2 regions of the Anoxybacillus ayderensis genome follow, and region 1 is predicted to be linked to the other one. Evidence: riboswitches for the same ligand, from Rfam matches in the RefSeq annotation. Region 1 holds a riboswitch; the other holds the start of a gene.
The links. A riboswitch is a leader RNA that binds a small molecule or an ion and turns the genes downstream of it on or off. The one in region 1 is predicted to bind cyclic di-GMP.

Region 1 (7,859 bases):
CCCGTAATAAATCATTGTAGCAACAATGCCACCACCAATCCACGCACCGATCGTTAAGCCGACGAGCATAATGATGACGACAGCCGGTAACGCTAAGCGGATGCCTTTATATATCGACTCTTCGATTTCACGCCATGTAAAGCCAAGTCGCCAAGCGATGAGTGCTGCTACAGTCGTTCCAACGATGAGCGGAATGTGTGGACTTTGTTCGAGGACAACAATTGTCAGTGCCATAACGACAATCGTGACGAGAACAGGAATCATTGCAACAGAAAACGATATTTGTTTTTTCATTCTCCCAACCCCTTTTTTATATCTCTGAATTATCTTAAAATATAAGCTATTATGAATAATAAAGATTCAATCCACGTACGTCAATCTATTTTTGTAAGAAAATTAAAGAGTTATATAAAAATAGAAAGGGGAAATGATTATGAACAACGAGCAACTACAAGAACGCTTATTTGAGCTTTTCGATTACTTACATACACACCCTGAGACAAGTTGGAATGAATATGGGACAACAAAGTATATTAAACAATTTTTAGAGAATGAAGGTGTTCGCTATCGCCTATTTGACGATTGTCCGGGGATTGTGGCTGAAATGGGAAGTGGAAAACCAGTGGTTATGGTGCGGGCAGATATGGATGCTTTATGGCAAGAAGTAGATGGAGAGTTTCGTGCAAACCATTCGTGTGGGCATGATGCACATATGACGATTGTGATGGGATTAATTTTACGTCTCAAAACATTGCAGTGGGAGCAAGGGACGATTCGTTTCCTTTTTCAGCCAGCTGAAGAAAAAGGAAATGGTGCATTAAAAATGATTGAAAAAGGTGTGCTTGATGACGTTGATTATTTATTTGGTGTTCATCTTCGTCCAGTAGAGGAATTATCGTTAAAACAAGCGTCTCCATCGATCCGTCATGGGGCGGCACAGTTTTTTGTCGGACACATTTATGGGGATGACTGCCATGGGGCACGCCCGCATCAAGGAGTGAATGCGATTGATGTCATTTCGCTCATTAATTTTCAATTAAAAACGATTTATTTCCCTCCGCAACAGTCGTATTCGATAAAAATGACAAAGTGTGTAGCAGGTGGAGAAAATTTGAATATTATCCCAGGTAGCGCTCAGTTTGCATTAGACGTACGGGCAGAAACGAATGAGCTTATACAACAAATGAAACAAAAAGTGGAACAAATTATTCAATATGCTGAAACGATGGGAGTACGTATTTCGTATAAATGGGTAGATTTTGTTCCAGCGGCAGAAGTATCCGTTGAAGCAGAACAATGCATTCGAAAAGGAATTGTTACAGTTTTCGGCGAGGAGGGATGTGTCCCATCTTTACAAACGTCAGGCAGTGAAGATTTCCATTTTTACACGATTCAACGACCGCACGTAAAAGCGGCGATGCTTGGGCTTGGGGCGGACTTAAAGCCTGGATTGCATCATCCGCACATGACGTTTGATCGGTCGTGCATGCTTGATGGTGTTCGTATTTTAGAAGTGGCGGTAATGGAGGCATTGAAGGGGAGGGGATAAGAAACATGGAAAACGTACTTTCTGAACGGGCCGTGTTGATGTGGCGAACGTATGAAGTCATTCGTTTAATCATTTTCCTTCTCTTATACGTGATTGTTCATTTTTTCGTTCCCGTGTGGGTTGTTTTGGGACTCGCTTGCTTATGGATTGCTGATGCGATTTTGTTTGTTTTTTTCGTTCCGCGCTGGAAATGGGAACGCTGGCGATATATCATTCGCGATCGAGAAATTGAACTCGAGCACGGGGTATGGATTCGAAAGCGTACGCTTATTCCCATTCATCGCGTTCAACATGTTGATGTAAAGCAAGGTCCGTTAGCACGAAGGCAAAAACTGGCTTCACTTTACATTTATACAGCGGCAACTGCGCACGAAATTCCATTTCTTGATGAACAAGAAGCAGAGAAGTTGCGTTACTACATTTCCTCTTTAGTGAAGGAAGATGAAAATGATGCATGAAAAGAAACGGTTGCATCCGATTGCGATTGTTATTTATATAGTTAAGCGGTTGAAGCAAGGACCGTTTTTGGCGCTTGCGTTACTTCTAGCAATAAAAGAGAAAACAGGTGATCCTTTCGTTGATTGGCTGCCTTTGTTTTTATTTCTTTTTTATGCTATGTTCGCTGGGTATATGTCGTGGCAGCGATTTACATATCGTTTACAAGAAAATGACATGTATATTGAACGAGGGATATTTGTAAAAAAGAAACGGTATATTCCATTTGAACGTATTCAAGGTATTTCATATTCGTCAGGGGTGTTGCAGCGGCTTGTAGGTGTTGTACAAGTACATATTGAAACAGCTGGCAGGCAAATGGATGAACCAGAAGTAATACTTTCAGCGGTTTCCATAGAAGAAGCAAAGCAAATAGAGCGAGCGGTGCATCACCAAAAACGAGAAAACATATGTATAGAAATAGAAGATAAGGCGGCTACCATATTTACACTTCGTTTTCGCGACGTATTGTTTTTATCTATCACAAGTGGTGGTGCTTTTGGAGTCATTGCAGCGATCGGTGCATTTCTTTCCGATTTTAATGATTTTGTCTCATTTGAACGGCTAAACATATTTTTTCGCGCTGACGATACAGCTTCTACACTCATCTTTTTGTTTGTCGTTCTTATGATCGCTTACGTGTTGTCTGTGATCGGCCATCTTTTTCGCTATATGAATTTTACGGTTGTCAAACAAAACAAAACGATAACGATAACAACAGGATTGCTGCAAAAAAAAGAGCATTTCTACATCGATTGAGCGCGTTCAAGCCATTGCAGTGAAGGAAAGTCCGATTCGGCACTTGTTCGGTTATGTGTCTGTTCATCTCATTCATGCCGGAGGGGCACTTGATGATGGAAAACATGGCAGTCTCGTGCTGTTTCCGCTTGTTCGTAAAAACGAAGTTGCTTCTCTTGTTGCGACGTGTTTTCCTGAATATCGTTTGGACGATTCGTTCCGATCGCTATGTACACGTGCCCGTTGGCGCTATATGTTGAGGTCGCTCTATACGGTTATGCTCATTCCGGTCATCGCAATCGTATTTTTTCAGCGATTTGAAACGCTCCTTCTCCTTTTGCCCGCAGTATATGTTGGCTATCGAAGTTATAAGCGAGCAGGAGTAACGATTAAAAGTGAGCAGCTAGCATTGGGAAGTGGATGGCTGACGATAAAAACGGTATATATGTTAAAACATCGTATTCAGTCATTAACGGTCTCGCAAACTCGTATGCAACAACGACTCGGATTATGTACAGTACGTGCGACTGTCATGCCAGGCATACGCACAAAAGTCGTTGATGTGGACGAACATGAGGCACAAGCAATATACGAATGGTTTTTTGGAAATAAGGAATAAGTTTGGCACTTCACCACAAGTTGTAGTTATTAAATAAAGACGATTGTGATAGAAACTAAACACTTTGTTTTACTTTTTATACTACATTGCTTTATTTGCTATGTTGCTATCAAGTTTAAATTTAAAAAGTACATTTTTCGGTGATGAACCATAAGTTTTAAAGTTTACTTTTTTCTTCCTCATTATTATAATTATACAGTCGATGAGTAAAGGTGGAGGCTGAGTAAATGAAAATTACGTTAGCGCAATCAATTAATCTCCTTTCGTTTTTAAAAAGGCGAGTAGACGAGCTGCAAGCGGAGTTGTTGACGACTCACACGGTTACCGTTCCAAAAGGGGAGATGTATACACTGCCAGAACGGACGGTCGAGCAAGTACTTACAGAGATGGCCGAAATACAGAAAGATGTGCTTGCACTACAAGAACTGATCAACGAAACGAATATGCAACAGACTGTCGAATGGGAAGGGGAACGTATTTCTCTTATTCGCGCGATTGAAACAGCGAAAATGTTGCGGAGTCGAGTTCATTTGTATAAGCGATTAGGAGACACAAAACCACGCGAGTATTATGGTGGAAATGTGGTGATGGAAACCATTGCATTATTTAATCCGAGTGAATATAAACAAGCCGCAGAAATGTTGGCACGCCAAGTCGAAGTGCTGTCTAGTCGCATTGATAAAGTCAACTATACTGTGGAAATAGACGTTTCGCTTGCGAGCAAATATTTAGAGGCATAAGCAGCTTTAAGGGCATTTTGCAAAGTGCCCTTATGGGTGCTTAGGCACCAACGAGAGAGATGAGGAAATGATCACCATTCTTCAAAGTCCTTTTTAGTCTAAGAGCGGGTGCGAACGGAGAACGGAGAACGAGTAACGATGTAACGTTTTACGAGTAACGAACGGGTAAATAGATTTTGGTTTTCTGTTTTCTTTCGATCATTCTTCTCTCTCTCGTCATTGTATATATGCATTCGATCATTAGGAAAAAACGGCATACAATGAGTTATTTTGGTTTTCCTATAACTTCTCCTTTATTTCCTGCAACACTTCTCCAATTTTGCGACCATGTATAAGCAAATCCGCCCAATCATCTAATGGCGTCGGTTCCATGTTCACAATCACTAATTTGGCCCCGCTTCGTTTCGCGATGACAGGAAGTTCGTTAGCTGGTGACACTTGTAAAGAAGAGCCGAGCACAATCCATAAGTCTGCCCGTTCAGCTGCTGTCCATGCTTGTTCAAACGCATCATACGGTAACGACTCCCCGAATAAAACAACGGAAGGGCGCAAAAAGCCGCCGCATGTGCACGTAAACTGTTCGTCTACATACCGTTTTGCGTCGTATGTTCGCCTGCAACGCGAGCAATGCACTGTTCGCAACGTTCCATGTAATTCAATGACATTTGTACTGCCTGCTTGTTGGTGAAAGCCGTCGACATTTTGGGTGATGATTTGGTGGATAAGCCCCTGCTGTTGCCAATTAGCTAAAATGATATGTCCGATATGTGGCTGGCATTCAAGCAACGTACGAATACGATATTGATAAAATGCAATAAACTCGTCTCGGTTATGTTGCATCGCATACGTACTTGCTAATTGTTGTGGATTTTTCGTGCGCCAAAGCCCTGATTTTGCCGAACGAAAATCGGGAAGCCCGCTTTCTGTAGACATTCCTGCTCCAGTAAATACGACGGTATACGAAGACTCTTTCAACCATTTTTCTAACATTCCGTACCCCTCCTTTTTATCTACCAATAACTACTTCTTTCTTCGCCCTTTTCTTCCTTTATTTTCACATATGTTTATAAGGAAAATAAGGACTTTTGATTCATGCCCATGAAAATAAGCAAAGTATAATAAGAAGTAAAGGCACAGCTAAGGAAACTTAGCGTCGCAAAGCTATAGGGGCTAACGGGATACCTATGCCAGCCAGCTACCATTACCAAAAAACATACATATGAAATGGAGGAAAGGGTAATGTTTAAAAAAGGATTACCAATTTTACTAGCATCGATGCTCGTTGCTTCTCCAGCTTTTGCAGCAAAGCATGATGGAGCAAAACATGTACAGAAAAGCCAGCTTGTCGTGAAAAAGGAAGAAGCGAAGAAAAAACAAGAGTTAGCTAAGCAGAAAAAAGAAGAGGCAAAAAAGAAAAAAGAACAACAAATGTTAAAAAACAAATTGGCAGAACTAAATAAAAAGTTAAGCAAAATTGAAGTGCGTGTGAACGAGGTGACGATAGCGCTTGAAGCGTTTAGCACGCCGAAAGAACAACCAACTGAACAACCAACACAACCACAAAGTGAACAAACAACAGAGGAAACGACACAAGTAGTCAATGAACAAGATAGCGCTACTGTGACTACGACTGAACAATCACCTGTCGTGCAATCGGATGAAGACGACGAAGCGGAAAAACAAGAAGAGTTAGATCAATGGTTTGGGAAGCTTATTGCTGCTTCTAATCAATTAAAAGCTGTAAAAAATGAAATTCGTGCGTTAGAAAAGAAAGTATATAAGAATGATGTCAACGTACAAGTATTGAAAGAAAAAGTAAAGGCGTTAGAAGAAAAAGTACAACAAAATAAAAAGAAGTTGCTTGAACTGTTATAAGAGTGCCTGTTGGCGCTCTTTTTTGTATATTTTCGCGTCAAACACAAATGATAATAATTGTTCGAAAGGAGGGGAGCGAATGAACATCACACGTGCGCAACAAATTGCCCAGTCACCCGATATGAAACATGTAACGTATAATGGAAAAGCCGTATATATTGAACATGTCGATGCGCAAACAGAAATGGCAACGATTCATTTTTTAAACAACCCAGAAAAACAACAGCGCGTTCCGATTTCACAGCTAGAGGAGCATTAAGCGATGGGGATGTGACAAAGCAACTTGTTTGTCACATCCTTTTTTGTTGGAGTAAATCAATCAGCAAATGTACAAGTTTGTTGTTTTTCATTGTCGGTGAGTAAAGATAAGAAAATGTTCGATAAAAAGGAGAATGTTTGACGTAAACAATCGATAGGTTTTTATGTTTCAACTCCTGTTCAATGACATGACGTGAAAGGAGCGCTACACCGTTTCCGCGTATTAACGTTTCTTTTATTCCTTGATTGCTGCTAATAATCATCAGTGATTTTACTTTTAGTCCATTTGAACGAATAAAATGGTTAAAATATTCACGTGTGCCAGATCCTAATTCGCGTGTAATCCATATTTGGTTTTGTAAATCGTTTATCGATACTTCCTGTTTGTGAGCGAGAGGATGATCATTAGACGCAACAATGACTAGCTCATCTTGCATAAATGGGTACACCACAAGCTCTTTTTCATTTGTTTGTCCTTCAATTAAACCGATATGTGTTTGATACGTACGAACGAGCTCTACAATTTCTTTTGTATTGCCGATGATCACTTCCAATTGTAATTCTGGATAATCGTTTTGTAAGGCGCATAAAAAGGTAGGTAGCACGTATTCCCCGATCGTAAAACTAGCCCCAATTTTTAATGTTCCTTTCACACAGTCGTGATGTTCCAAAATATCTTGTTTCGTTTGTTCGTATAACGCGATCATTTTTTTTGCTCGATCATAAAGCAATTCTCCCGTTGGCGTCATTTGTAGCTCTTTTGGTGAACGAATAAATAGTTTTGTTTGAAACTCTTTTTCTAAATTTTTAATGTGCAAGCTTACACTTGGTTGAGATAAATGAAGAATGTCTGCTGTTTTTGTGAAATTTTTCACCTCAGCTAGCGTAATGAACGTTTTTAATTGTTCGTACATATCGCTCGCTCCTTAGTTATTAAAAAAATAAATAGTTCTGATAATTTATATTTATTTTACTAATTTTATTTTTTACGGTAAAGTCAAATAAAACATACTTGATTTATAGGAATAGTAGAAAAATGAGAGGTGAAGCATGTTGCCATTTCAAGTGACAAACAGTCCATTTAATGAAGAACAAGTCGAGCTCCTCAATCGGCTTTGGCCAACGTTAAATTCCGCACAAAAACTTTGGCTAAGTGGGTATTTAGCTGCAACGGAGTCGGTCGGAGCGCTTCAACAAGAAGCATCTGCAACGAAGGAAGTGACCGTTCTTTACGGGTCGCAAACAGGAAACGCGCAAAAACTAGCGGAAAAAGTAGGAGAAACGCTTAAACATCGCGGGTTTCATGTCACCGTTTCCTCGATGCTTGATTTTAAGCCGAACGAGTTGAAAAAAATCAATACGCTGCTCATTGTCGTTAGTACATACGGAGAAGGGGAACCACCAGATAACGCCTTGTCATTTTACGAATTTCTTCATAGCAAGCGCGCACCAAAACTCGATCATCTTCGTTTCTCTGTATTGGCGCTTGGCGATACGTCGTATGAACATTTTTGTAAAACGGGAAAAGATTTTGATAAACGGCTAGAAGAGCTAGGTGGAAAGCGATTATACGAACGCGTTGATT
Region 2 (7,859 bases), on a different contig from region 1:
GTATGAGACGACGGCATTGTTGCTCGTTTCTGAAGTATGTGGTGCTTACTGTCGTTATTGTTTTCGTAAGCGATTGTTTCGTGATGATGTAAAAGAAGCACTATTGGATGTTCGTGAAGGAATAGAGTATATTGAAAAAACATCGCAAATTAATAACGTACTTCTTACAGGAGGAGATCCGCTCGCACTTTCTACGAAAAAGCTCACCACCATTATTGAACGCCTTAGAAATATCGATCATGTTCAAATTATTCGCCTCGGTACGAAAATGCCGCTGTTTTACCCGATGAGAATTTATGAAGACGAAGAACTTTTACGCGCCATTAAAAATTTTTCAACGGTTGATAAACGAATATACATCATGGCACATGTTGATCATCCACGTGAATTAACGAAAGAGGCGAAGAAAGCATTTGAGGCACTACATGATGCGGGTGCGGTCATCGTGAATCAGACTCCTGTTTTAAAAGGAATTAACGATGATCCTCATGTATTAGCCCAGCTCTTAGATGAACTGTCATGGATGGGAATTACCCCGTATTATTTTTTCATCAATCGACCTGTCGCAGGGAATAAATCGTTTGTTTTGCCGCTTCATGAAGTATACCGCATTGTCGAAAAAGCAAAAGCACAAACGTCAGGATTAGGGAAACGCGTTAAACTCGTCATGAGCCATGCTTCAGGAAAAATTGAGATATTAGCGATTGAAAATAAAAAAGCGTATTTAAAATATCATCAAAGTCGATATGGGCATCATGGAAAGTTTTTTGTTCTGGATTGTCCAGATGATGCGACATGGTTTGATGATTTACCTGGAAGTGATCAGTATGCAACGTAGAAAACGTCCCTTTTCTTATTGGAAAGGGATGTTGTTACGTTGTAATATAAGGAAAGAAAGGGGGAGGAATATTGTTTCCGTTTTTGCACGACAACGTATACATAAAGATAAAGCTTTCGAAAGGAACGGTTGTTTTTCGAGAAGGGGATATGTGTGAGCATGTCGCTTTTATCGTCTCTGGTGTCATTCGGGTCGCAAAAATAGGGGAGAATGGAAAAGAAGTGAATTTATATCGCGTTTGTCGTGGGGAGTCGTGTGTGTTGACCATTTCAAGCGTATTGTCGCATTCACCTTTTCCTGCGACCGCTATTGTAGAAGAAGATGCGGAAGTACTAATTGTTCCGAAAGATACGTTTGCGAAGATGATGACAACAAATGTTGAGCTACAAACGTTCGTTTATGACATGATGATGAATCGCTTTATGGCGATGATGCAAATGATTGAGCATATTGTATTTGAAAAGATGGATAAGCGCATGATTGAGTTTTTACTTACACGATGCGACAACAGCAAGGCAAACACGATCGAGATGACGCATGAACATATTGCTGTGGAACTTGGAACGGCACGCGAAGTCGTCAGCCGAATATTGAAGCAATTCGAGCGGGAAGGATATATTCAACTAGCTCGTGGGAAAATAAAAATTGTGGACAAAAAAGGGTTATGTGACAAATTTGCAACAATGTGACTTTATCACAGAACGTTTCTTTTTTTTCCTCTATGATTAAAGATAGATAAGAAGAGGGGAGGAAAAAAGATGAAAGCAAATGTTGGCTCTGTCGATCGCATGATTCGATTCATATTAGGTATTGCACTATTAGGATTATTTTTCCTTGAGGGAAATATAAAATATGTCGGTATTTTAGGAATTGTTCTTATCGCTACGGCATTTATGAGATTTTGTCCACTTTACGTTCCATTTCGGATCAATACGACGAAGAAATAGCTCTGTTCATTTTAGTTGAAATCAAATAAGAAGGCGCCTTCATGACGCCTTCTTTTGCTTAATCTACTTTTAACACAACGCGACCGTTAATTTGTCCTTTTAACATACGATCGAATACATCGTTAATGTTTTCAAGCGGTTGAACTTCGACAATTGTTTTTACTTTTCCTTCTGCCGCAAATTGAAGTGCCTCTTGCAAGTCTTTACGCGTACCAACGATTGAACCGATAATTCTTACTCCATTTAAAACGGTATCAAAAATCGGTACAGGCATTTCTTCTGGCGGTAATCCGACAAGTACGCAAGCGCCGCCGCGACGAATCGCTTTATAGGCCGATTCGAACGCTGCTTTCGAAACAGCAGTAACGACAGCTGCATGCACGCCGCCAATTTTTTCTTTCATCCATTGCGCGGCGTCTTCATGTTTTGGATTGACGACAAGATCAGCTCCCAGCTGTTTAGCTAACTCAAGTTTTTCATCGCCTAAATCGACAGCAACGACGTTTAGCCCCATCGCCTTCGCATATTGAACAGCGACGTGTCCGAGACCACCAATACCGTAAATGGCTACCCATTCACCAGGTTTTGCGCCTGTTACTTTTAAAGCTTTATATGTTGTTACGCCAGCGCAAAAAATTGGAGCAGCTTCTTCAAATGATAAGTTATCAGGAATTTTCACAACATAATCAGCTGCAGCACGACAATATTCAGCATAACCACCGTCAACCGAATATCCAGCGTTTTGTTGATGTTCACATAATGTTTCTTGTCCGCTTAAGCAATAGTCACAATGGCCGCAAGCGGAATAAAGCCAAGGGATACCGACGCGATCTCCGACTTTTAAGTGCGTCACCCCAGGTCCGACTTCTTCGATGACACCGACGCCCTCATGTCCAGGAATGAGCGGTAGTTTTGGCTTCACAGGCCAGTCGCCGTGTGCGGCATGCAAGTCTGTATGACATACTCCACACGCTTTAATGCGCACTAGCACTTCCCCGTATGAAATTGTTGGTTTTTCTACTTCTTTAATTTGTAATGGTTCTTTAAATTGTTCCACAACTGCAGCTTTCATGATTATAATCCTCCTTCTAAATGAAAAGGGATTTTTTGGTCTATGCATATTTAATGTAACATGCATTAAATTTGTTAAAAATATCACAATCAAACTGTTCGAAAAAATGTAAAATTTTTTTGGATAAAAAGGTAAATTTTTGTTTTTTGTCTTGACGAAGTAAAATGTTTCCCTTTTGATCACAAATCACTACTTCCTTTTTCCTAGTTGTTGTGTTAAGATGAAAATGTAAAAAATTGAATAATCGGCAAACTACTCGAAAGGGTAGGGCGCAAAGCTATAGGGGCTACGTCTATTGTATAGATATGCCAGCCAGTTGCCCTTCTTATAAGGAAATGATAAGAAGGTTTTACTGTCGAACGATAGCTGCCTATATATTTGTTTTTGGGCAGCTTTTATTTTTATTAACATAGGAGGTTGAAAGAAACATGAAGGTAACGGTAAGAAAAAAATTAGTGGCGACGTTTCTTTCCGTATTATTGTTGTTTGTCGTTGTAAGTATGTTTACATATAGTCGGCTAGAGACAATTGATAAACAATATTCAGAAGCGATGAAAAAAGGATTTGAACGGATTACGCTCGTTACAAACATGCAAAATGCGATGTTACGTGAACAAATTGCTGTACGGGGGTATTTAATTAATGGAAAGCCGGAAAGCTTAACCGCATTTGAGAAAGCAGCGAGCGAGTTTTCGACTAATCAAGAAAAAATGGAGTCATTACAGCTAGAGGGGAAAGTAAAGCAGGCCGTTGACCGTTTAGTGAAAGCAGAACAAGAGTATCGCGACATTGCGAAACAGGCGATTGAATTTAAAAAGCAAGGTCAAATGGATGAAATTTCACGGATCATGAAAGAGCGAGGAAATGCGATTACGGTTGAAGTGACAGAGGCAGGGGAACAAGCGCGCGCAGCTCAAGCGGAGCATTTACAGCAAATGAGCGAAACATTGTCCGAACAAGCGAAACAGATGAAATATATGACGCTTATTACAATCGGTGTCGCTTTTCTTGTGAGCATCGCAATTGCACTATATATTAGCGAAAAAATCTCCAGACCTGTTAAACAAATTGCTGAACATGCTGAAAAAATCGCACACGGTGATTTGTCTGTTGATGATATTTACGTGGCAAATCGTGATGAAATTGGGGATTTAGCCAAAGCGTTTAACCAAATGGTTCACAATTTGAAACAACTTATTCAACAAGTAAGCACAGCGACTGAGCATGTGTCTGCTTCTGCTCAAGAATTAATGGCAAGCGCTGAACAAGCAAGCGCAGCGACAGAAGAAGTGACGACAGCGATTCAAGAAGTAGCCCAAGGAGCAGAAATGCAAGGGAAACATGCGGAGGAGAGTTCGCAAGCCATCGGTGAAATGGCGGCAGGAATTGAGCGAATGGCTCAAACAGCAACTGTCGTGGCGAACTCAGCAACAGAAACGACAAAACAAGCTACTGTTGGACAGCAATATTTACAACAAGTTGTGACGCAAATGAATACGATTAACGAATCAACAAATGAAACGAATGTAGTTATTAAAGAGTTAAATGAGAAGTCTGCCCAAATTGGAAAAATTGTTGACGTCATCGTCGGTATTGCTGAACAAACGAATTTATTAGCACTTAATGCAGCGATTGAAGCGGCACGTGCTGGAGAACACGGAAAAGGATTTGCAGTTGTGGCGGATGAAGTGCGTAAACTCGCGGAGCAATCTCGCGAATCGGCAAATCAAATTGCGCAATTAATTGAGATGATTCAACAAAATACAGGTTATGTTGTGCAAATTGTCGGCAAAGGAACGGAAGAAGTGAAGCAAGGAACAAAATTAGTGGAACAGACCGGAACGTTCTTTGGACAAATTTTGCGTTCCATTGAACAAGTGAATGCACAAATTCAAGAGCTATCAGCGATTTCAGAACAAATGTCAGCGGGCGTCCATCAAGTGCATGCTTCAATGGATGAAGTATCTTCTATTGCGAAACGGTTTGTTGAACGGACGACCGAAATTTCTGCTTCTTCTGAAGAGCAGCTTGCTTCAAGTGAAGAAGTGACATCTGCCGCTACATCGTTAGCAGAAATGGCGGAGCAATTGCGCAATGCTGTCGCAACGTTTAAAGTATAGTTTGAAAAGGTGTCCCGTCGTTGTGTTGGGACACCTTTCTTTTATCTAGGATTTTCTTCTTTTGCTTTGGCGAATGTCAGCTGCTTCAGCGCGTGCTTGTGCCTCTAAATCTTCATGATCAGCCAATTCTGTAGAAAACTCTACATCATAGCCGTCTGATTTCATTGTTTTTGGTACTTGAGGCATCGTCGATTTGTTTTTATCTCTCGTTTTTTGACCGCGTGAACGACCCATCACTTTTCCCTCCTCTTTGCTCATCTCGTTAGTAGCATGTGATGAACGATGGAAAAAATGAATGGAGAATGTTGTTAATGACGAGCATGTTTGTCGGTAAACCCACCGGCTTGGTCCGCGCGTTTGAAATCGCGGGCGTATGTCACTTCTTGTGCGCTAGAGAGCGTACTTTTTGTTTTTTCACGTTTCTTTTTGTCAGGCATATGTATCCCTCGCTTTTATAAAAATGTCACGTTAACATTATGAACAGAAAAATAAAAAATTATCCAAATAAAAAAACCTGTTCGCACAGAACAGGTTATGCTTCTTTTCGCTGTTGTTCATCGTCAAGTTTTTGTTGGCGCATCGCATACAACGTATAGTTGTCCTTTGAAATTTCATATAAGTTATATATATCTTCGCCTTGGTTTATTGCTTCCCATAATTGCTTTCTCGTTTCATTAGCAAGGGTGACGTAAGGAAGTTTTTCAGCGGCTTTTGTGGAGCGGACGTTGACTTTGCGAATGCGCATGAAGATCGTGTTGATGGAACGTTCGTAAAACAGTTCATTAAAGAAGGCGTCTTTTGCGATTTGATTGTAACCTTTCCCATGATACGGCTTCCCAAGCCATGTGCCTAAAAAACCAGCGCCATCTTCAATGTCAAATAAGTTAATCGTTCCAATCGGATTGCCCCACTCATCTAAAATGGTGCGCGAAATAAGTTCACCGCGTTCTTCGGCTTCAATCGTTTGCTTCGTTATAAACAAAAATTCTTCGTATGAATTTGCTTTATGGCGCACGAAAGGGAAGACGTCTGGGTGCACCATAAGCTCGTATAACGCTTGACAATCTTGTAGTTCGCGTTTTTTTAACATCGAATCTCCCTCCATTCACGAGGGCAGTCGACCATAGGGAACGAGCCACCCTCGAAATTTTTTAATTTATGCAAATCAAAAAATTTCGGGGTGGGAATCGAACCCACTAGAACCAGCGCACTGCTGGTGGCGCACCATTTGCCTTCCCTTACTGTCGCATCGATATATAGTTTTGAACGTATATTTCGCATATAGCCTTTTATATCATACTTGAAACGGTGTAAAAAATAAATAGTTTTTTTGTTAATTTTTTTTGTATATTATTTCCCCATTAATCATTGTAAATATAGGGGTTGCAATATAGTGAAACGGATGGTAATTCCAAACGACAATATCGGCATCTTTTCCAACCTCTAAGCTGCCGACACGGTCGTCTACTCCTAAATTACGTGCTGGTAAAATCGTAATGCCTTCGAGCGCTTTTTGTTCATCAAGCCCTTCGCGCACAGCGATGGCAGCGCAAATGTGTAAATATTGAATTGGCGTGTATGGATGGTCTGTAGTAATAGAGACATGAACACCTGCATCACATAAAATTTTGTACGTTTTCCAACTTTTATTTTTTAGTTCTACTTTGGATCGGCGTGTTAGTGTTGGTCCGACAGACACTTGTAAGTTTCGGCCTTGTAGCTCCTCAGCGATTAAATGTCCTTCTGTACAATGTTCGATGCGTAAATCAAGCCCAAACTCGTCGGCTAGGCGAATGGCGGATAAAATATCATCAGCGCGATGGGCGTGAACACGAATCGGAATTTCACGATTTAATGCTTGAATGATCGGGATCGTGCGAAAATCGTGCGGCCAATCGCTATATTTCGCGTTGTAAAACGTTTCGCGAAGCATTCCCATAATGCCCATGCGGGTAAGTGACTCTTTATTCCCTTGGCTATGCATTCGTTTCGGGTTTTCACCAAGGGCGATTTTTAAGCCAGCTGGTTGTTTAATAATCATGTTTTCGACGTTTTTTCCGTACGTCTTAATGACTGCCGTCGTTCCACCGATGACATTCGCGCTTCCAGGCATAATATGAACCGTTGTAATGCCGTGTTCAATCGCATCCCGAAAGCCGGGGTCGAGCGGATATACGCTATCAATAGCACGTACATGTGGAGTCATCGTTTCAATCGTTTCATTTGCATCGTTACCTGCCCATCCGGTTCCTTCATCATACAAACCGAGATGTGTATGCACATCAATGAAGCCAGGGAAAACATATTTTCCAGATACATCGATCACTTCTGTTCCTTCGTGAACAGGAAGATCATAACCAATATGTGTGATTTTCCCGTTTTCAATACGTACATCTGCCCCCTTCATCGGAGGAGAAGTAATTGGATATACGATCCCGTATTTGAGCAATATGCTTTTCATTCCAAGAAGCTCCTTTATTTCTTTTTCGTATAGTGTATTCGTCACGATTTTAGTATGTTCGCTAGCGCTCGATCAATAGTGGGAAATGCAAAATGATATCCTGCTTGAAGTAGTTTTTCAGGGATGACACGTTGTCCTTCTAACACAAGCATGCTCATTTCCCCTAATAATACTTTTAGGGCGAAGGATGGAACAGAAAGCCAATGTGGGCGATGTAATATGTTTGCCACCGTTTTTCCAAACTGCTCCATCGTTACAGGATATGGAGCGGTGACGTTAATCGGGCCTGATACGTTTTCGTGTCGAATAACAAAATCAATGGCACCAACGATGTCCTCTATATGCACCCATGACATCCATTGTTTACCGTGTCCAATCGTTCCACCAATGAACCATTTGTAAGGAAGAACGATGCGTGGAA

Region 2: linked by a shared signal. The riboswitch ahead of HNR63_RS12160 (methyl-accepting chemotaxis protein) and the one ahead of HNR63_RS04490 (hypothetical protein) in region 1 are both predicted to bind cyclic di-GMP.

The regions. Positions count from the first base shown of each region.
Region 1 covers NZ_JACDUV010000003.1:6,636-14,494, forward strand. The annotation lists gene nhaC (Na+/H+ antiporter NhaC) at 1-294, opposite strand, end outside; gene HNR63_RS04465 (M20 peptidase aminoacylase family protein) at 434-1,549, shown strand; gene HNR63_RS04470 (PH domain-containing protein) at 1,555-2,007, shown strand; gene HNR63_RS13850 (PH domain-containing protein) at 1,997-2,803, shown strand; gene HNR63_RS13945 (PH domain-containing protein) at 2,823-3,401, shown strand; gene HNR63_RS04480 (DIP1984 family protein) at 3,629-4,141, shown strand; gene HNR63_RS04485 (NAD-dependent deacylase) at 4,421-5,131, opposite strand; cyclic di-GMP riboswitch class I at 5,262-5,344, shown strand; gene HNR63_RS04490 (hypothetical protein) at 5,381-6,016, shown strand; gene HNR63_RS04495 (H-type small acid-soluble spore protein) at 6,096-6,275, shown strand; gene HNR63_RS04500 (LysR family transcriptional regulator) at 6,307-7,188, opposite strand; gene HNR63_RS04505 (assimilatory sulfite reductase (NADPH) flavoprotein subunit) at 7,325-7,859, shown strand, end outside.
Region 2 covers NZ_JACDUV010000008.1:124,820-132,678, forward strand. The annotation lists gene HNR63_RS12140 (KamA family radical SAM protein) at 1-838, shown strand, start outside; gene HNR63_RS12145 (Crp/Fnr family transcriptional regulator) at 910-1,527, shown strand; gene HNR63_RS12150 (YgaP family membrane protein) at 1,597-1,785, shown strand; gene adhP (alcohol dehydrogenase AdhP) at 1,844-2,857, opposite strand; cyclic di-GMP riboswitch class I at 3,094-3,181, shown strand; gene HNR63_RS12160 (methyl-accepting chemotaxis protein) at 3,286-4,977, shown strand; gene HNR63_RS12165 (YfhD family protein) at 5,023-5,211, opposite strand; gene HNR63_RS12170 (YfhE family protein) at 5,286-5,414, opposite strand; gene HNR63_RS12175 (GNAT family N-acetyltransferase) at 5,510-6,067, opposite strand; gene HNR63_RS12180 (amidohydrolase) at 6,311-7,438, opposite strand; gene HNR63_RS12185 (TIGR01777 family oxidoreductase) at 7,480-7,859, opposite strand, start outside.